DNA from 3 places in the Streptomyces sp. NPDC097619 genome. Region 1 is predicted to be linked to each of the others. Evidence: riboswitches for the same ligand, from Rfam matches in the RefSeq annotation. Region 1 holds a riboswitch; each other region holds the start of a gene.
What was found. A riboswitch is a leader RNA that binds a small molecule or an ion and turns the genes downstream of it on or off. The one in region 1 is predicted to bind cobalamin.
Positions count from the first base shown of each region.

Region 2: another riboswitch for cobalamin. It lies ahead of ABTZ17_RS10155 (cobalamin biosynthesis protein); the one in region 1 lies ahead of ABTZ17_RS30040 (prenyltransferase/squalene oxidase repeat-containing protein).
Region 3: another riboswitch for cobalamin. It lies ahead of ABTZ17_RS06500 (ribonucleoside-diphosphate reductase subunit alpha); the one in region 1 lies ahead of ABTZ17_RS30040 (prenyltransferase/squalene oxidase repeat-containing protein).

Region 1 covers NZ_JBEOSD010000153.1:9,144-15,491, reverse strand. Annotated here, with positions in the region: gene ABTZ17_RS30045 (DUF4430 domain-containing protein) at 7-501, shown strand; gene ABTZ17_RS30040 (prenyltransferase/squalene oxidase repeat-containing protein) at 584-2,005, opposite strand; cobalamin riboswitch at 2,114-2,244, opposite strand; gene ABTZ17_RS30035 (prenyltransferase/squalene oxidase repeat-containing protein) at 2,569-5,361, shown strand; gene ABTZ17_RS30030 (hypothetical protein) at 5,358-6,272, shown strand; gene ABTZ17_RS30025 (energy-coupling factor transporter transmembrane component T) at 6,273-6,348, shown strand, end outside.
Region 2 covers NZ_JBEOSD010000025.1:59,953-66,300, reverse strand. Annotated here, with positions in the region: gene cobO (cob(I)yrinic acid a,c-diamide adenosyltransferase) at 1-334, opposite strand, end outside; gene ABTZ17_RS10165 (putative cobaltochelatase) at 334-2,439, opposite strand; gene ABTZ17_RS10160 (cobyric acid synthase) at 2,528-4,048, opposite strand; gene ABTZ17_RS10155 (cobalamin biosynthesis protein) at 4,045-5,025, opposite strand; cobalamin riboswitch at 5,082-5,205, opposite strand; gene ABTZ17_RS10150 (hypothetical protein) at 5,399-5,620, opposite strand; gene ABTZ17_RS10145 (inorganic phosphate transporter) at 5,650-6,348, opposite strand, start outside.
Region 3 covers NZ_JBEOSD010000015.1:1,606-7,953, reverse strand. Annotated here, with positions in the region: gene ABTZ17_RS06510 (carbon starvation CstA family protein) at 1-654, shown strand, start outside; gene ABTZ17_RS06505 (YbdD/YjiX family protein) at 654-848, shown strand; cobalamin riboswitch at 1,003-1,125, shown strand; gene ABTZ17_RS06500 (ribonucleoside-diphosphate reductase subunit alpha) at 1,286-3,688, shown strand; gene ABTZ17_RS06495 (ribonucleotide-diphosphate reductase subunit beta) at 3,688-4,704, shown strand; gene def (peptide deformylase) at 4,828-5,472, opposite strand; gene ABTZ17_RS06485 (tetratricopeptide repeat protein) at 5,530-6,348, opposite strand, start outside.

The DNA of each region.
Region 1 (6,348 bases):
CGTCCCGTGCTCCTGAGCCCCGTCCGCCGTGCCGCCGTCTCCACCGCCGCGCTCGGCCTCGCCGTCACCGGCCTCACCGCGTCCCCCGCGGTCGCCCACGCCGAGCCGGTGAACACCAACGCCGCCGTCAAGGTCGCCCTGACCGTGCAGGGCCCGGACGGGCTGCTGTTCAAGGGCCGGATCAGGACCAAGGGCCACGACGTGACCACCGCCACCGGCGGGACCCACAAGTGCGACGGCACCAACGGCGGCGCCCACGCCACGAAGGTGCCCACCCCGACCGCCGCCCTCGACGACGCCGCCCGCAAGAAGGGCTTCACCTGGGACGGCACCTGGTACGCCTCGTTCGACGACTTCTCCGTCGACACCATCAAGAACGTCAGCGGCGGCGGGTCCGCCTACTGGAGCATCGAGGTGAACGGCACCCCGACCCCGGTGGGCGGCTGCCAGTTCGAGCTGGAGGCGGGCGACCGGGTGTCCTTCACCTGGACCTCCTTCTAGTCGCGCGGGCGCGGGCGCGGGCGCGGTCGCGGCCACGGCCCGGCTCGCGGGCGGGGGCGTCCGGGCCCCCGCCCGCACCGGCTCAGGCGCCCCAGCGCAGGGCGATGGTGTCGCCCACGGTGATCACCTTGCCGCGGGTGGCCCCGGCGAAGGCGGACCCGTCCACGCTCACCTTCCAGGTGTTCGAGCCGCTGTTGGCCTTGCCGTTGACCGCGGTGACGGTCCCGGTGCCCGACGCGGGGGTGACGCTGGTGACGCAGCCGGCGGGGGCGGCCGCCGTGGTCGCCGCCGTCAGCACGTCCCCGAGGGTGGTGGTCGTCCCGGTCGGGGTGACGGACACCGCGCACACCTTCAGGTTGCCCGCGCCGTCGTCCACGCTCAGCGCCAGCTTGGTGGCCGTGCCCGCGGTGAACGAGGACTGGGCCACCCACTGCGGGGCTCCGGCCGTGACCGGGACCGGCGGGGCGGAGGTGAAGCCGCCGACCGCCACGGCCCGCAGCGCGTCGAGGGAGGCGTACGCGGACGGGGCGGTGTCGGCGGGCTTGTACTTGAACCCGCCCGCCGGGTTGTACTGGTTGGCCAGGAGGAAGTCGATCGGGGTCTTTCCGGCGACCGTGGTGAAGTCCGTGCCCTGGGCGTTGATCCCGCAGGCGTTCAGACCGGCGACGGCCCAGCCGTTGGAGCTGGTGTTCACCCCGTACATCGAGTTGAAGGCCCCGGAGCCCGAGACCAGCTTGCTCTTGAGGAAGTTCTTCGCCTGGACCACGTCCGCGTCGGTGGCGGGCACCCCGGAGGCGCACAGCGCGGCCAGACCGGCGCCCGTCATGTCGATGTCGCTCGCCGCGGCCAGTGCCGTCGGGTTGCCCTCCGCCTTGCCGTACTGCCAGCCGCCGTCGTTGTGCTGGTTGGCGCGGATCCGCGCCACCAGCGCGTCGGTGAGGGCCTGCGGCACGCGCGCGCCGCCGGCCTGGGTCTTCGCGCCGCCCAGGGCGAGGGCGGCGAACACGGTGCCGTTGAAGTTGGCGGACGGACCGAAGTAGCCGGGCTCGGCGGTCTGCCAGAAGGAGTACACGTGCGCGATCAGGTTGCGGGAGGCGGAGACCCGGGCCGGGTCGATGCCCGCCGCGTACGCGTTGAGCACCCCCCGCTCGTAGTCGGTGACCACCGGGGCGGCCGAGGGCCAGCCCGCCGTTCCCAGCAGGTTGCGGTAGACGGTGCGGGCGTTCTTCGTGGTGTCACCGCCCGGGTAGACGTCGACGACGGCCGTCCCGGCCGCCGCGAACGCGCTGAACGCCCACTCGTTGGACAGCCCCGAGCCCGCGTACGAACCATCGGCGGCCTGGAGGGACTTGAGGTACGTCACACCGTTCGTCTTCGACGTGGCGATCTGTGCCGGGGTCGAGGTGGCCGCCGAGGGCGTCACGGTGAGGACGGTCAGAGCGAGGGCGCCGAGGGCCGCGGGGGCCGCGAGCGTGAGCCGGCGAGGGGTACGGGAACGGATCATGGCCTGCTCCTGGAATCGGCGGACGCCGGCCGACCCGGGCCCCGGAGCGCGCCGCACGGCGACGGGACCGGGTTCGGGGCCGCCGTCCGGAACGCGTGGTACGGCTTCCTGGTGGTGCGTCACCACACGGGCATTCGGGCTCGGCGCGACCTTCGCGGCCGCTCCACACCGTTGCGCGTCAGCCCCGGATTCTCACCGGGTTCCCCCATGGGCGCCCCGGACGCTACCCCAGCGATCAAGGGTCCGCCAGGTGTCGGGGCGCGGGGCTCCTTCCCGGTGCCGTCGATGAGACGCAGCCCACCTTGACGGCCCCGACGGCTGCGTGTTCGATGTCCGCTGAACAGCACTCAGCCCCAGGGGAAGCCGGTCGAATTCCGGCGCTGACCCGCAACCGTAGGCCCGGCACCGTCCCGGGCGAGCCGGATCACCTGTGGCCGTGTCACCGAACGAAGAACGCCGTCGCGGACTACGGCGTGGTCGCCCCCCGCCCCCTGCGGCCCGCCCGCACGGGGCGCATCGCCACGCACCCGTACGTCCCCCCGGCACGGACGAGGGGACTGCGGGTGGAGAGCCGACAGCGGCCGCACGGGCACGAGGGCACGGGACCGGTACGCCGCCTGGTCACGTTGACGGCTGTCCTGGCCCTGCTCGGCGGGGCGGCCGTCGCGCTTGTCACCCCCGCCGGGGCCGACCCCCTCAAGAAGTGCACCGCCACCACCGGCGCCGTCGTCGCCGTCGACTTCGGCCCCTTCGGCGGGAAGGTCGAGCGGGGCTGCGACGCCACCCCCACCACCGGCTACGAACTCCTCCACGAGGGCGGGTTCACCACCGAGGGCACCGTCCACGACGGCCCCGGGTTCATCTGCCGGATCGGCCTCGCCACCTTCGACTCCGGGAAGCGGTACCCGACCCCGCGGACGGAAGCCTGCCGGCTGACCCCGCCCGCCTCCGCCTACTGGTCGTACTGGACCGCCGCGCCCGGCGCGAAGAAGTGGACGTACAGCCCCCTCGGCGCCATGGCCCGCACCCCGAAGCACGGCGACGTGGACGCCTGGGTGTACGGGGCCACCGACATCGGCGGCACCAACGGGCAGCCGAAGTTCACCCCCGACCAGGTCCGCGCGGGCGGCGGGGCCTCCCCGAAGCCGAGGCCCAGCCAGAGCCCCGGGCCCACCGTGCCGCCCGGCTCCGTGGACCTGCCCGCCGCCACCCGCTGGCTGGGCACGCAGCTCACCGACGGCGAACGGGTCGTCGATCCGGCCGGCGGCGGCCCGGTCCACCTGCTCACCGCCGAGGCCGCCCTCGCCCTCGCCGCCGTCGACCACAAGAGCCCGGCCGCCGCGAAGGTCGCCCGCTTCCTGGCCCGGCCCGAGCAGACCGACGCCTACGCCTACCCGGCCGGGAAGACCGCCGCACCCGAACCCGCGGCCGCCGCCCGGCTCGCCCTGGTGGCCCGCGCCACCGGTGCCGACCCCCGCAGGACCGGCGGCCACGACCTCCTCGGCGATCTGGCGGCGAGCGTCTGCCCCAGCGGATCCGAGGCCCCGCAGCCCCTGCCCGGCTGCACCGTCCGGGGCGATTTCCCCACCACCTCCGGGCAGGCCGACGGCCAGGCCCTGGCGGTGATCGCCCTGCTCGGCGGCGGGATCACCCCGCCCGCCCCCGCCGTCACCCGCCTCACCGACCTCCAGTGCGAGGACGGCGGGTTCACCAGCATGCTCATCCGCCGCGGCGACTGGTGCGGCAGCGAGCCCGGGGCCACCGGCCTCATCGCCCTCGCCCTGAAGAAGGCGGGCGGCCACGCCGCGGAGGTCCGGGCCGCCGGCGCGTACCTGAACAAGGCCCAACTCTCCGACGGCGGATTCCCCGCCGCCTCCTACACCACCACCGGCAGCCCCTTCGCCACCGGATTCGCCGCCCAGGCCCTCCGTGCCCTGGGCGAACGCGGCCGGGCCGACGCCGCCGTCGCCTGGCTCTCCCGGCAGCAACTGCCCGGCGGCGCCTTCCCCTTCGAGGCCGGCTCCACCGACCCGCTGCTGTACGCCACGTCGCCCGCCGTCATCGCGGGCGCCGGCACCGACCTGGTGGCCCTCGCCGGCCCGCGGCCCGACCCGAAGCCGAGCCCCACCCCGAGCCTCACCCCGAAGCCCACGCCCACGGCCCCGCAGAAGCCCACCCCGACGCCCACCCTCGCCCCGCTGCCCGGCCCGGACCCGAAGAGGGGATCGGCCTACCTCACGCAGCGCTCCCGCCTCCTCCAGGGCCGCTACTACGAGGGCACCCCCGGCACCGGCTTCGCCGACTTCGGGCTGACCATCGACGGGGCCTACGCCCTGGCCGCGACCGGCGCCGACGACAACGCCCTGCGCGGCATCGTGGACTTCCTCGACGGGCGAGGCAAGGACGGCACCGGCCGCACCGTCAACGACTGGACGGCCATCGGCACCCGCTACGCCGGCGGCGGCTCCCTCGGCAAGACGGCCCTGCTCGCCCAGGCCGTGGGCCGCGACCCCCGCAAGTTCGCCGGGAAGGACCTCATCGCCGCCCTCGGCAAGGCCGTCTGCACGGCGAAGTCCCCCGCCCCCGACCGGACCTGCACCGCCAAGGGCGCCTACACCAACGCCCCGTCCGTCTTCTCCCAGTCCCTGGCCGTCATGGCCCAGCTGCGGGCCGGCGAGACCCGGGCCGCCGCCGCGCCGGCCGCCTACCTGAGGAGCCTCCAGAAGCGCTCGGGCGCCTGGCCCAGCATGGTCGCCGAGCCGAGCAAGGAAGAGGTGGACTCCACCGCCATCGCCGCCATGGCCCTCGACCTGCTGCCCGACAAGAAGTCGCGGGCCGCCGTGGACAAGGCCCTGGCCTGGCTGGCGAAGCAGCAGAAGGCCGACGGGGGCTTCCCCGGGGCCGCCGGCAACTCCGTCAACTCCGCCGCCCTCGCCGTCCAGGGACTCTCCCTCGACCCGGTCGCCCACCGGCCCCGCATCGCCAAGGCCCTGAAGTTCCTCCGCTCCCAGCAGAACGCCGACGGCGGCTTCACCATCGCCAAGGGCCGGCCCGGCTCCGACCTGCGGGCCTCCGCCCAGGCCGTGAGCGGCGCCACCGGGATCTCCTTCGCCCGGCTCCGGCGCAGCCTGGCGGGCACCACCGCCCCGCCCCCCACCGCGGGCACCACCGCCTCGCCCTCCGCCTCCACCCCGACGATCATCACCCCGGGCGGGACCGGCGGCACCGGCGGCGGCCTGGCCTCCACCGGGGCCCGGGTCGGGGCCGTGGGCGGCGCCGCCGTGCTGCTCACCCTGCTCGGCTGCGCCTTCGTCCGCTCGGCCCGCACCCGCCGCACCCCCGGGGCCCATCGGTGACCGGCCTCCGCCGGTCCGCAGCCCGGACCGCCGCCGCCTCCGTCCTCGTGACGGCCGCCGCCCTCGGGACGGCCCCCGCCGCCGGGGCCGCGCCCCAGCCCATCGGCCGCTGCACCACCACCTCCGGGGCGGTCCTCGCCGTGGACTTCGGACACTGGGGCGGCCCCGTGTACCGCTCCTGCGGCACCACCCCCACCACCGGATACGCCCTCCTCAACCAGGGCGGATGGCGCACCACCGGCACCGGGCACGACGGCCCCGCCTTCATCTGCCGGATCTCCTACAGCGGGCACAAGGGCGGCACCGCCTACCCCACCCCCGCCCAGGACGACTGCGTCCTCACCCCGCCCGCCTCCGCCTACTGGTCCTACTGGCACGCCGGCCCCGGCCGGAACACCTGGACCTACAGCCAACTCGGCGCCATGCTGCACGAGCCGAAGCCCGGCAGCGTGGAGCTGTGGACCTTCGGGGCCACGAACGTCGAGGGCACCGAGGGCCGGCCCACCATCAGCCCGGACCAGCTCCGCGCCCACAACACCGCGCCGATCGGCGACCCCACACCGACCCCGAAGGACACCCGGACGGCCGCACCCGTCCCGCCCGGCACGGGCACCGGATCGAAGCCCGTCCGCCCGAAGCCCACCCCGTCCGCCCCCGCCGCCACCCCCACCCCCTCTCCTTCGCCCACCGGGTCCTCCGCCCCGCCCTCGCCGAGCGCGGCGGCGACCCGCACCGGCCCGCCCGCCGCGGCGGCCCCCGGCGACGGCCCGAAGGTCGTGGACGCCGCCCCCGCCGCCGACACCTCCCGCGACACCGGCTCCGCCCTGCCGGCCCTCGCCACCGGAGCCCTGGTGCTGCTCATCGGCGGCGCCGCCGTCCTCGCGGCCAGGCGCCGCCGCACGGAGCGGTAGGTGGCGCGCACCCTCCCGGCGGCCCGGACCGGCCGGTCCGGGCCCGGCCCCGCGCCGGACCCGGGCGGCCGACGGC
Region 2 (6,348 bases), on a different contig from region 1:
AGCCCTCCCGGGCGGCCTGCTCGTTGTCGAGCTGCGCGTCCCGCTGCACCCAGGACCAGCCCTCGCCCATCTTGTGCCAGACCACGGACCCGCCCTTGCCGGTCTCGCCGAGGGCCTTGAGGGCGTTCTCCTCGCCGACCTTCCACTTGGCCGACTTCACGAACTGGAACACCCCGATGGGCCAGCCCTGGTTCCAGGCGCGCAGCGCCAGCCCGAAGGCGGCGGTGGACTTGCCCTTGCCGGGGCCGGTGTGGACGAACACCAGCGGCCGGTTGCGGCGCTGGCGGGTGGTGAGTCCGTCGTCGGGGACGACGGAAGGCTGTCCCTGGGGCATTACGCGGCCCTCCTGAGGTGGTGGTGGGTGTCCGAAGCCGTGCGCACGTCCTTGACCAGGCCGGCGATCGAGTCGGCCCGCAGCCCGTCGAGGGTGACCGCGGTGCCGCGCAGGTCGACGGCCAGCCGGCCGGCGAGCCCCAGGCGCACCGGCCCGGTCTCGCAGTCCACGACCACGGAGGCGGTGCCCTCCTCGGCCAGCAGCCGCGCCGAACGGGCCGCCAGGCCGAGGGCGTCGGGGCCGGAGGTGGCCCGCCCGTCGGTGACGACGACCAGCAGGGGCCGCCGGGACGGGTCCCGCAGCCGCTCGATCCGCAGCACCTCGCGCGCCTTCAGCAGCCCCGCGGCCAGCGGGGTGCGGCCGCCGGTGGGCAGCTTCTCCAGGCGGGCCGCCGCCGCGTCCACCGAGGAGGTGGGCGGCAGGGCCAGCTCCGCGGAGCCGCCCCGGAAGGTGATCAGGCCGACCTTGTCGCGGCGCTGGTAGGCGTCCAGCAGCAGGGACAGGACGGCGCCCTTGACCGCTCCCATCCGCTGCCGGGCCGCCATCGACCCGGAGGCGTCCACGACGAACAGCACGAGGTTGCCCTCCCGGCCCTCGCGGGCCGCCTGCCGGAGGTCGTCCCGGCGCAGCACCAGGCCCGGCCCGGACCGGCCGCGGGCCCGCTGGTGCGGGGCCGCCGCCTGCACGGTCGCGGCCAGGTGCAGCTTGGTCAGCCGGCCGCGGAGGCGGTGCGATCCGGTGGTCCGGCCGTGCGCGGTACGGGCCCGGGAGCGCCGGCCCGAGGCGCCCTCGCCCAGACCGGGCACGCTGAGGACCTTGGTGCGGAAGGTGGCGGAGGCGCGTACGGCGGCCTGTTCGGGTGCCGGCCCGTCCTGACCCGCCCGCGGGGCGGACTCCGCCGGCTCGGGCTCGGGCTCGGGCGCGGCCGGGTCCTGCGCGGCGGGGTCGTCGGCCGGGTCCGGGGCTTCGGGGGCGTCCGGGGCGCCGCCCTGCGGGGGGATCCCGCCGGGTCCGCCGTCGGGTCCACCGTCGGGTCCGCCCTCGGGCCCGTCGTCCCCGGGACCCTCCGGCTCCGGCTCCGGTTCGGGGTCCTCGTCGGGGAAGCCGTCCAGGATCCGGTCGAGCAGTTCCTCGTCCAGGCCGGGGGCGTCGAAGGGGTTGCGGCGGCGGCGGTGCGGCAGGGCCAGCAGGGCGGCCTGCCGGACGTCCTCCTTGCGGACCTCGGTCCGGCCCGCCCAGGCGGCCAGCGCCGTCGCGGTCCGCGCCATCACGATGTCCGCGCGCATGCCGTCCACCTCGAAGCCGGCGCAGCAGGCGGCGATCCGCAGCAGCGCCGTGTCCCCGAGGACCACCCGGGGGAGCAGGGCGCGGGCCGCGGTCACGCGCTCGCGCACGGCGGCCTCGTCCCCGGCCCAACGCTCCGCGAAGGAGACGGGGTCGGCGTCGTACGCCAGGCGGCGCCGGACCACCTCGACCCGCTGCTCCGGCACCCGGGAGGCCGCGACCTCGACGGTCAGGCCGAACCGGTCGAGGAGCTGCGGGCGCAGCTCGCCCTCCTCCGGGTTCATGGTGCCGACGAGCAGGAAGCGGGCCGCGTGCCGGACGGAGACGCCCTCCCGCTCCACGTAGGAGGAGCCCATCGCGGCGGCGTCGAGGAGGACGTCCACGAGGTGGTCGTGGAGGAGGTTGACCTCGTCCACGTAGAGGATGCCGCGGTGGGCGTCGGCGAGCAGTCCGGGCTCGAAGGACTTCACGCCGTCGGCGAGGGCCCGTTCGATGTCGAGGGCACCGACCAGGCGGTCCTCGGAGGCCCCGACGGGGAGTTCGACCATCCGCGCGGGCCGGTCCTCGCCGCGGTCGGCCCCGTGGGGGCCGTCCGGGCAGCCCGGGTCGGGGGCGCCGGGGGCGCAGGAGAACCGGCAGCCGGGCACCACGTCCACGGCCGGCAGCAGCGAGGTCAGGGCGCGCACGGCCGTGGACTTGGCCGTTCCCTTCTCCCCGCGGACCAGCACCCCGCCGACGGCCGGGCTCACGGCGTTGAGCAGCAGGGCCAGTCGCAGATCGTCCTGGCCGACCACCGCGGTGAACGGAAAGGGCGTACTCAAGACTTCCTCACTCCTTCGAGCGGAACGGCGGTACGGGACCGGCCGGCGGGGACCGCGGCGGCCGGGCGGTGCGGGACGGAGGGCCCGGTCACGGCGCCCCCGGCGGTACGAACGGCAGCCCCGCCGGGGCGCCGTCCTCGATCAGCCGCAGCAGGGCGGCGGTGTCGGCGTGTTCCTCGATCAGGTCGCCGAGGGCGTCGAGCTGTTCCTCGCGCAGGGTGCCGAAGGAGGTGTCGGGGGCGGGCACGAAGCGGCGGCCGGCGGCCCGGGCCACCTCGGTGAGGAAGGCGCGGCGGAAGCCGTCCGACTCCAGCGAGCCGTGCCAGTGGGTGCCCCACACCTCGCCGACCCGGCAGCCGTCGAGGAAGGGGTCGCCGCCGAGGACGTCGGCGACCCCGTGGTGGATCTCGTACCCCTCGACGGTCTCGCCGAGGGCCGAACCGACGGGCCGGGCCAGGGTCTTCTCGGGGTGGAACCGGACCCGCACCGGAAGGAGCCCCAGGCCCGCCACGGTGCCCGCCCGGGATTCCACCTCGTCCTCGATGCGTTCGCCGAGGAGCTGGAAGCCGCCGCAGATCCCGAGGACGGGGCGGCCCTCGGCGGCCCGCCGCGCCAGGGCCGCCGCGAGGCCGCGCTCGCGCAGCCACTCCAGGGCCTTCACGGTGCCCCGGGTGCCGGGGACCACCGCCAGGTCGGCGTCGGCCAGCTCCTCGGGCCGGTCCACGAACCGCACGATCACGCCGGGTTCGGCGGCCAGCGCGTCCACGTCGGTGAAGTTGGACATCAGGGGGACCGCGCACACCGCGACCCGCAGCACGTCCTCGCCGACGGGCGGGGCGACGACGGACTCGCGGACCGTGCCGCGCATCGAGACGCGCAGTCCGTCCTCCTCGTCGATGCCGAGCCCGTGCCGGTACGGCAGCACCCCGAAGGTGGCCCGGCCGGTCAGCGAGCGCAGCATCTCCAGGCCGGGCTCCAGCAGGGACACGTCCCCGCGGAACTTGTTCACCAGGTAGCCCGCGACGAGGGCCTGGTCCCGCTCGGAGAGGAGGGCGGTGGTGCCGAAGAAGGAGGCGAAGACGCCGCCCCGGTCGATGTCGCCGACCACGACCACGGGGAAGTCCGCGGCCCGCGCGATGCCCATGTTCACGATGTCGGTGCGGCGCAGGTTGATCTCGGCGGGGCTGCCCGCGCCCTCGCAGATCACTGCGTCGTACTCGCCCCGCAGCCGCTCCAGGCAGTCCGTCACCACGCCGAGCAGCTGTTCCTGGCGGCCGCCGTGGTAGCCGCGGGCGCTCATCTCGCCGACGGGCTTCCCCAGCAGCACCACCTGGCTGCTGCGGTCGCTGCCGGGCTTGAGCAGGACCGGGTTCATCAGCGCGGTGGGCTCCACCCGGGCGGCCTGCGCCTGCATGGCCTGGGCCCGGCCGATCTCGGCGCCCTCGCGGGTCACGAAGGAGTTCAGGGACATGTTCTGCGCCTTGAACGGCGCGACCTTCACACCCCGGCGGACCAGCCAGCGGCAGATCCCGGCCGTGACCACGCTCTTGCCCGCGTCGGAGGTCGTCCCGGCGACCAGCAGGCCGCCGCCCCGTCGGGTGCCGCTCATCGGAGTCCCTTCCCTGCCCGGGCGGCGAGCGCCCCGGAGACGAGGGTCCGGCCCGCCGCGCAGGCGCCCAGCGCGAGCCAGGTCACCTGTCGGGAGAGCCGTACCGCCCGTGCGATGTCGGCGGTGCCGGCCGGGCGGCCCGCACCGTTGAGCACCGGCCGGTGTTCGGTCCGGCCGGCGTAGGAGAGCGTGCCGCCCATCCGGACGCCCAGGGCGCCCGCGAAGGCGGCTTCCACGGGTCCGGCGTTGGGGCTGGGGTGCGCGCCGGCGTCGGCCTTCCAGGCCCGGGCCGCCCCCCGGCGGTCCGGGCCGGCGAGCACGGCGGCGGCGGCCGTCAGCCGGGCCCCCGGCCAGCCGGCCACGTCGTCGAGGCGGGCGGAGGCCCAGCCGTAGCGCAGGTGGCGGGGGGAACGGTGGCCGACCATGGCGTCGAGGGTGTTCACGGCGCGGAAGGCGAGCAGGCCGGGCACTCCGCCGACGGCCCCCCACACCAGGGCGCCGACGACGGCGTCGGAGGTGTTCTCGGCCACGGACTCCACCACCGCGCGGGCGATCTGCCGCGCGTCCAGGGAGTGCGGGTCGCGGCCGCACAGGTGGGGCAGCCGGGCCCGGGCGGCGGCGATGTCCCCGGAGTCCAGGGCGGCGCCGATGGCGCGGGCCTCGCGGCCCAGGGAGGTGCCGCCCACGACGGCCCAGGTGGCGGCGGCGGTCAGGGCGATCCGCAGCGGGGCGGGGCCCCGGCGGACGGCCGCGGCGGCCAGTGCCCCCACGGCGGCGGCGCCGCCCACGCAGACCGCGGTGTGCAGGACCCCGCGGGCGCGTTGGGTATCGGGGCGGGCGGTCCACAGGGAGCGCTCGACGGCGGCGGCGGCCCGTCCGAAGGCGGCGACGGGGTGTCCGCGGCGCGGATCCCCGAGGATCCGGTCGGCGACCAGCCCGGCCGCCGCGCCGTACGCGAACACGCGGTCGGCACGCATGGCAGGTATGTCCTCACTCAGGGTCCGCGCCCTGGTTCGACGTGACCGGCGGTGAGAGTCTCCTGGCTCCCGGATCGGCGCTTCCCCCGGCCTTCCCGCCCCGGAGGGCCGTGACGCACGGTGGGGGAGAGCTCCCCGGTGACAGTGGCGGGACCGCGCCGGATTCGCACCGGACTTCCTCTCCTGCCGCCGCTATGGCCCGGGCAGTCCACCACGCACCGAGACGGCCCGTCAACTCGCCGTTGACCTGCGACGGGACAGTGTGCGCAGCCCCACACCGGGACGCGGGCCCCGGCTCGCCGGGCCGCCGTCCCGGGGCCCGGGTACGCGAAAGCTCCCCCGGGCGGTCGGCCCGGGGGAGCTTTCGGGGTCGTCAGGCGACGATCAGGTAGATGCCGTACGACACGGCCGCCGCGCAGAGCGCGAAGGCTCCGTAGGCGGCGCCGCGGGCCAGGGTGGCGCTGCCGCCCTGCTCGGTCGCGGCCTCGTGCTTGGAGAGGCCGACGAGGCCGAGGACGAAGAGGGTGACCAGGACCACGGTGGCCGTGAGGCTGACTCCGAAGACGGAGCCGAGGGCTGCCCAATCGATCTTCATGCTGCTGATCCTCTGTTCTGGTGCGGCGGTCAGACCGTGGCGGCCGGGGCCGCCGGAGCCGCGGGGTCCTGGTGCGGGGCCGGGATGGTGGCCTTGAGCTCCTCGTCGGAGACCGCGGCGGTGGTGCCGGCCGGGGGCGGGGTGACCGCCGCGATGGCCGTGGTGACCACGCCGGGAGCCTCGTCCGTGTCGGTCGCGTTCACGTTGTTGTGGTCGACGACCTCACGGCGGGAGATCTTCCAGATGGCGAAGCAGGAGCCCACGAGGAAGACGGTCACGGCGGCGATGCCGATGTCACCGGTCCGCATGACCAGCTCGGCGAGGGCCGAGACCAGGGCGGCGGCGGGCAGGGTCAGACCCCACGCGGCGAACATCCGGGTGGCGGTGGACCAGCGGACCACACCGCCCTTGCGGCCGAGGCCGGCACCCATCACGGCGCCGGAGCAGGCGTGCGTGGTGGAGAGGGAGAAGCCCAGGTGGGAGGAGGCCAGGATGACGCTCGCGGCCGAGGTCTGGGCCGCGAAGCCCTGCTGCGGCTGGAGGTCCGTCAGGCCCTTGCCCATGGTGCGGATGATGCGCCAGCCACCGAGGTAGGTGCCCAGGGCGATGGCCACACCGGCCGAGACGATGACCCACACCGGCGGGTTGGCGTCCGGGTGCAGGGCGCCACCGGCGACCAGGGCCAGGGTGATGATGCCCATGGTCTTCTGCGCGTCGTTGGTGCCGTG
Region 3 (6,348 bases), on a different contig from region 1:
AAGCAGATCAGCTGGAAGCCGGGCGTGTGGATCACCAGCGCCGTGGTCGTCGGCGCCTGGGGCTACTTCCTCTGGGTCGGCGTGAAGGACCCGCTGGGCGGCATCAACCAGCTCTTCCCGCTCTTCGGGATCGCGAACCAGCTGCTCGCCGCGGTGGCCCTGGCCGTCTGCACCACGCTGCTGGTGAAGTCGGGCCGGCTGAAGTGGGCCTGGGTGACGGGCGTGCCACTGGTCTGGGACGCCACCGTGACCCTGACGGCGAGCTGGCAGAAGGTGTTCTCCGAGGACCCGCGGGTGGGCTTCTTCGCCCAGCGGGACAAGTTCCAGCAGGGCATCGACTCCGGCGAGGTCCTGGCCCCCGCCAAGACCATGGACGAGATGCACACCGTGGTGACGAACGCCACCGTGGACGGCGTGCTCTCCGCCCTCTTCGCCGTGCTCATCGTCGTCGTCCTGGTGGACGCCGCCCGGGTGTGCGTGCGGGCGGTCCGCCGCCCGGCCACCGTCACCCTCCACGAGGTCCCGTACACCGAGTCGAAGCTCGTCGCCCCGGCCGGATTGTTCGCGACCGCGGAGGAGAAGGCCGAGCTGGCCGCCGCTGCCGCCCGGGACGGCTCCGGCGACGACGGCCGGGTCCGGGAGCCGGTCTCCTGATGGACGCGCGCCGGGCCCTCGGCCGCATCAGGTTCTACGTCCGCGAGTTCTCCGGGGAGGCGGCCTACGACCGCTACGTGGCCCACGCCCGCGGCCACGACCCGACGGCGGAGGTCATGACCCGGCGGGCCTTCGAGCGGGCCCGTACGGACTCCCGGGAAGCCGACCCGCGCGAGGGCTTCCGCTGCTGCTGAGGAGCCCCGCACGCAGGGCCCCGCCGGTCTCACAGCGGGGCCCTGCGGCCTGTCCGGAACCGGAAATCCCTGTGCGGAGAGACAGGAGTTGAAGACTCCGCGTATCGGGCGACACAACATCTAGGGGGTCCCTCACCAAGGGGCCCCCACATGTATGCTTTCCCTCGCTGTCGCCGCAGGGGAATCCGGTGAGAATCCGGAACTGTCCCGCAACGGTGTGAGATGTACCCATCCGTACATCGTGAGTCCGAGGACCTGCCGACAGCCTGCCCGGGTCGTCCGATCCGGGAGACGACACGTCCGGGCCTCGCGGTTGGGCCTGCGGACGCCGTGCGGAGACACGGGCCGGCCTGTCCCGGCCCCGCGTCGCCCTTCCCGCACGCGCGCTCGCAATCCCTCCGCCGCGGCCACCGGGCCGAGGCAGGGAGAGCCCCCACGTGACCATCGCGCCTTCCGCACCGCGCGCCGCGTCCGACCAGCCCGAGACCGCCGCCGAGGGACCCGGTGCCGCGCTGCTGCGCACGCTGACCGCCCTCACCGCGGACCTGCCCGACACCGACCCCGGACGGGTCGCCGCCGCCGCCCTGCGCGGCCGCAGCGCCGACGCGGACGAGGCCGAGCTGCGGGGCCTGGCCACCGAGGCCGCCGCGGGCCTGATCTCCGAGGACCCGGAGTACTCCCGGCTCGCCGCCCGGCTGCTCACGCTCGCCGTGGCCGAGGAGGCCGCCGGACAGGGCGCCGTCTCCTTCTCCGCCTCCGTCGAGACCGGCCACCGCGAGGGCCTGATCGCCGACCGCACCGTCGAGTTCGTCCGCACCCACGCCGTCCGCCTGGACGCCCTGGTGGACCTCGCCCTCGCGGACGGCGCGGACGACCGCTTCGGCTTCTTCGGCCTGCGCACCCTGCACAGCCGCTACCTGCTGCGCCACCCCATCACCCGGCAGGTCATCGAGACCCCGCAGCACTTCATGCTGCGCGTGGCCTGCGGCCTCGCCGAGGACGACAGCCTGCGCGCGGTGGAGGAAGTGGCCTCCCTGTACCGGCTGATGAGCCGCCTGGACTACCTGCCCTCCTCCCCCACCCTGTTCAACTCCGGCACCCGGCACCCGCAGATGTCCTCCTGCTACCTGCTGGACTCCCCGCTGGACGAGCTGGACTCCATCTACGGCCGCTACCACCAGGTGGCCCGCCTCTCCAAGCACGCCGGCGGCATCGGCCTGTCCTACTCCCGCGTCCGCGCCCGCGGTTCCCTGATCCGGGGCACCAACGGCCACTCCAACGGCATCGTGCCGTTCCTGAAGACCCTCGACGCCTCCGTGGCCGCCGTGAACCAGGGCGGCCGCCGCAAGGGCGCCGCCGCCGTCTACCTGGAGACCTGGCACGCCGACATCGAGGAGTTCCTGGAGCTCCGCGACAACACCGGCGAGGACGCCCGCCGCACCCACAACCTGAACCTGGCCCACTGGATCCCCGACGAGTTCATGCGCCGCGTGAACGCCGACGCCGAGTGGTCGCTGTTCTCCCCCTCGGACGTCCCCGAGCTGGTGGACCTGTACGGGGCCGAGTTCGACGCCGCCTACGTCAAGGCCGAGGCCGCGGGCCTGGCCCGCAAGACCATGCCCGCCCGGGACCTGTACGGCCGCATGATGCGCACCCTCGCGCAGACCGGCAACGGCTGGATGACCTTCAAGGACGCCTCCAACCGCACCGCCAACCAGACCGCGCTGCCCGGCCGCGTGGTGCACTCCTCGAACCTCTGCACCGAGATCATCGAGGTCACCGACGACGGCGAGACCGCGGTCTGCAACCTCGGCTCCGTCAACCTGGGCGCCTTCGTCTCCCCCGAGTTCCCCGACGGCATCGACTGGGAGCGCCTGGACGAGACCGTCCGCACCGCCGTGACCTTCCTCGACCGCGTGGTGGACATCAACTTCTACCCGACCGAGCAGGCCGGCCGCTCCAACGCCAAGTGGCGCCCGGTGGGCCTGGGCGCGATGGGCCTCCAGGACGTCTTCTTCAAGCTGCGGCTGCCCTTCGACTCGGAGGAGGCCCGCGCCCTCTCCACCCGGATCGCCGAGCGCATCATGCTCGCCGCCTACGAGGCCTCCGCCGACCTCGCCGAGCGCCACGGTCCCGTCCCCGCCTGGGAGGAGACCCGTACCGCCCAGGGCGTGCTGCACCCCGACCACTACGGCGTGGACCTGAACTGGCCGGAGCGCTGGGCCGCCCTGCGCACCCGGATCGCCGGCGGCGGCCTGCGCAACTCCCTGCTGCTGGCCATCGCCCCGACCGCCACCATCGCCTCCATCGCGGGCGTGTACGAGTGCATCGAGCCGCAGGTGTCCAACCTGTTCAAGCGCGAGACCCTCAGCGGCGAGTTCCTCCAGGTCAACGGCTACCTGGTCGAGGAGCTCAAGAAGCTCGGCGTGTGGGACGCGCAGACCCGCGAGGCCCTGCGCGAGTCCTCCGGCTCCGTCCAGGGCTTCGGCTGGATCCCCGAGGAGACCCGCACCCTGTACCGCACCGCGTGGGAGATCCCGCAGCGCGGCCTCATCGACATGGCGGCGGACCGGACCCCGTTCCTGGACCAGAGCCAGTCGCTGAACCTCTTCCTGGAGACGCCCACCATCGGCAAGCTCAGCTCGATGTACGCGTACGCCTGGAAGAAGGGCCTGAAGACCACGTACTACCTGCGCTCGCGCCCCGCGACCAAGATCGCCCGCGCCGCGTCCGGCTCGGCCGCCGTCCCGGCCTCCGCCACCCCCCTCCCGCAGGCCGTCGACGCCGACGCGCTGGCCTGCTCCCTTGAGAACCCCGAGTCCTGCGAGGCCTGCCAGTAATGAGCTCCACCGACCGGAAGAACCTGCTCGACCCCGGCTTCGAGCTGACCCTGCGCCCGATGCGCTACCCGGACTTCTACGAGCGGTACCGGGACGCCATCAAGAACACCTGGACGGTCGAGGAGGTCGACCTCCACTCCGACGTGGCGGACCTGGCCAAGCTGAGCCCGGCCGAGCAGCACATGATCGGCCGCCTGGTCGCGTTCTTCGCCACCGGCGACTCGATCGTGGCGAACAACCTCGTGCTGACCCTGTACAAGCACATCAACTCCCCGGAGGCGCGCCTGTACCTGTCGCGCCAGCTCTTCGAGGAGGCCGTGCACGTCCAGTTCTACCTGACCCTGCTGGACACCTACCTGCCCGACCCGGAGGACCGCGCGGCGGCCTTCGACGCCGTGGAGAACATCCCCTCCATCCGCGAGAAGGCGCAGTTCTGCTTCCGCTGGATGGACTCGGTGGAGAAGATCGACCAGCTGGAGTCGGCCTCCGACCGCCGCCGCTTCCTGCTGAACCTGATCTGCTTCGCCGCCTGCATCGAGGGCCTGTTCTTCTACGGCGCCTTCGCCTACGTGTACTGGTTCCGCAGCCGCGGTCTGCTGCACGGCCTGGCCACCGGCACCAACTGGGTGTTCCGCGACGAGACCATGCACATGAACTTCGCGTTCGAGGTCGTGGACACCGTCCGCAAGGAGGAGCCCGAGCTCTTCGACGACGCCCTCCAGCAGCAGGTCACCGACATGCTGAAGGAGGCCGTGGAGGCGGAGCTGCAGTTCGGCCGCGACCTGTGCGGCGACGGCCTGCCCGGCATGAACACCGAGTCCATGCGCGAGTACCTCCAGTGCGTGGCCGACCAGCGGCTGGTCCGCCTGGGCTTCGCCCCGGTGTTCGGCTCGGAGAACCCCTTCTCCTTCATGGAGCTCCAGGGCGTCCAGGAACTGACCAACTTCTTCGAGCGCCGTCCCTCCGCCTACCAGGTGGCGGTCGAGGGCACCGTGGACCTCGACGAGGACTTCTAGTCGCGGCTCCGCGTCCGTACGACGAAGGGCCCCGCACCGGATGCGCTCCAGTGCGGGGCCCTTCGCCCCGCATGCCCGCCCCGTACGACGCCCGCGCCGTACGGGGCTCGCGCCGTGCGGCGCCTACGCGTTGGGGACGGTCTCGTAGCGCGGGGTGCCCTCGGCCATCTGCTTGAGGGCGTCCTTGCGGTCGCGCTTGGAGAGGCGGTCGATGTACAGGTAGCCGTACAGGTGGTCCGTCTCGTGCTGGAGGCAGCGGGCGAAGTAGCCGGTGCCCCGGACCTTGATCGGGTTGCCCTCGGCGTCCTGGCCGTGGACCTCGGCGAAGTCCGGCCGGGCCAGGGAGGCGTAGGCCGTCGGGACGGACAGGCAGCCCTCGTTGGAGTCGTCCAGGACCCGACGGTCGGCCGGCAGGTCGACCAGGACCGGGTTGACCACGACACCGGTGTGGCGCACGCCCTCGTCGTCGGGGCAGTCGTAGACGAAGACCTTCTGGTCCACGCCGATCTGGTTCGCGGCCAGGCCCACGCCCTCGGCGGCCTTCTGGCTGGCGAACATGTCGTCGATCAGCCGGGCCAGGTCCTCGCCGAACTCGGTGACGTCCTTGCACTCCTTGTGCAGGACCGGGTTGCCGACGGTGGTGATGGGGCGGGCGGTGCCGCGGCTGCGGTAGGCGAGTTCACGCGCCTCGCAGTCCTCGGTGTCCACGACGTAGCCGTCGTTGACCTCGACGTCGCCGAGCTGCTGGTCCGTCTCCTGCTGCGCCATGTCCGCCGTACGCCCTTCTCAAGTCTTCGATGTGCCCGTACAGAGTACGTGGACCGCTCAGCAGACTTCTTCGAGATCCCGCCACTCGCGGCTGTCCGGGCTGTCCGCCACCCAGCCGTCGAGGAGCCCGCGCACCAGTCCGGGCGGGGCCGCGATCCCGCACTCCCGCTCCGGCACCCACAGGGAGCCCGATCCGGCGGTGCGGTGCCCCAGCGGACCGGGCTGGCCCGGCTCGCTGTGGTCGTGCGGGTCCAGGTGGTCCCCGTCGCCCTCCCCGCTGGGCATGGCGCTCTCCGAGCAGGTGCGGCAGAGCAGCCGCACCGAGGAGGACCAGTCCTCCGCGGCGAACCCGGCGTCGGAGGCGAGCTGCTCCAGGGCGTCCCGGTCGGCCTCGGTCGCCGCTTCCAGCAGCACCACCCAGGTGGGCACCGGCGACGGCGCCCACAGCTCGATCTCGTCGAAGACGGGGTACGAGGGACCGGCCGCGGTGACCCGCTCGCCGTGCGGCACCCCGTCGTGGAGGACCACCTCGCCCCAGCGCCGCCCCGAGGACGGCAACGGGATCGACAGGACCTCCATCCGGGCCGGGTCCAACCGGCGGCCCCACACCACCTCGGCCTCCCCCTCGGGGGAGAGCCGGACGGCCGCGCTGCCCAGCTCCATGCCCACCGGCTCCCCGCCGGAGGCCGCCGCCCCGCGGTCCCCGCCGGGCACCTTCAGCCCGTACGCCTGCCAGGCCCGGCGCGCCAGCGGCCAGTCCTGGAGCGCCGTCGCGGCGATCCCGACGTTCCACCAATCGGGGGCCCCGGTCTCCCGGTCCAACAGCGCCACGGCCCGCAGTCCGGCGGTCCGGGCCTGCTCCCAGTCGTGCCGGAA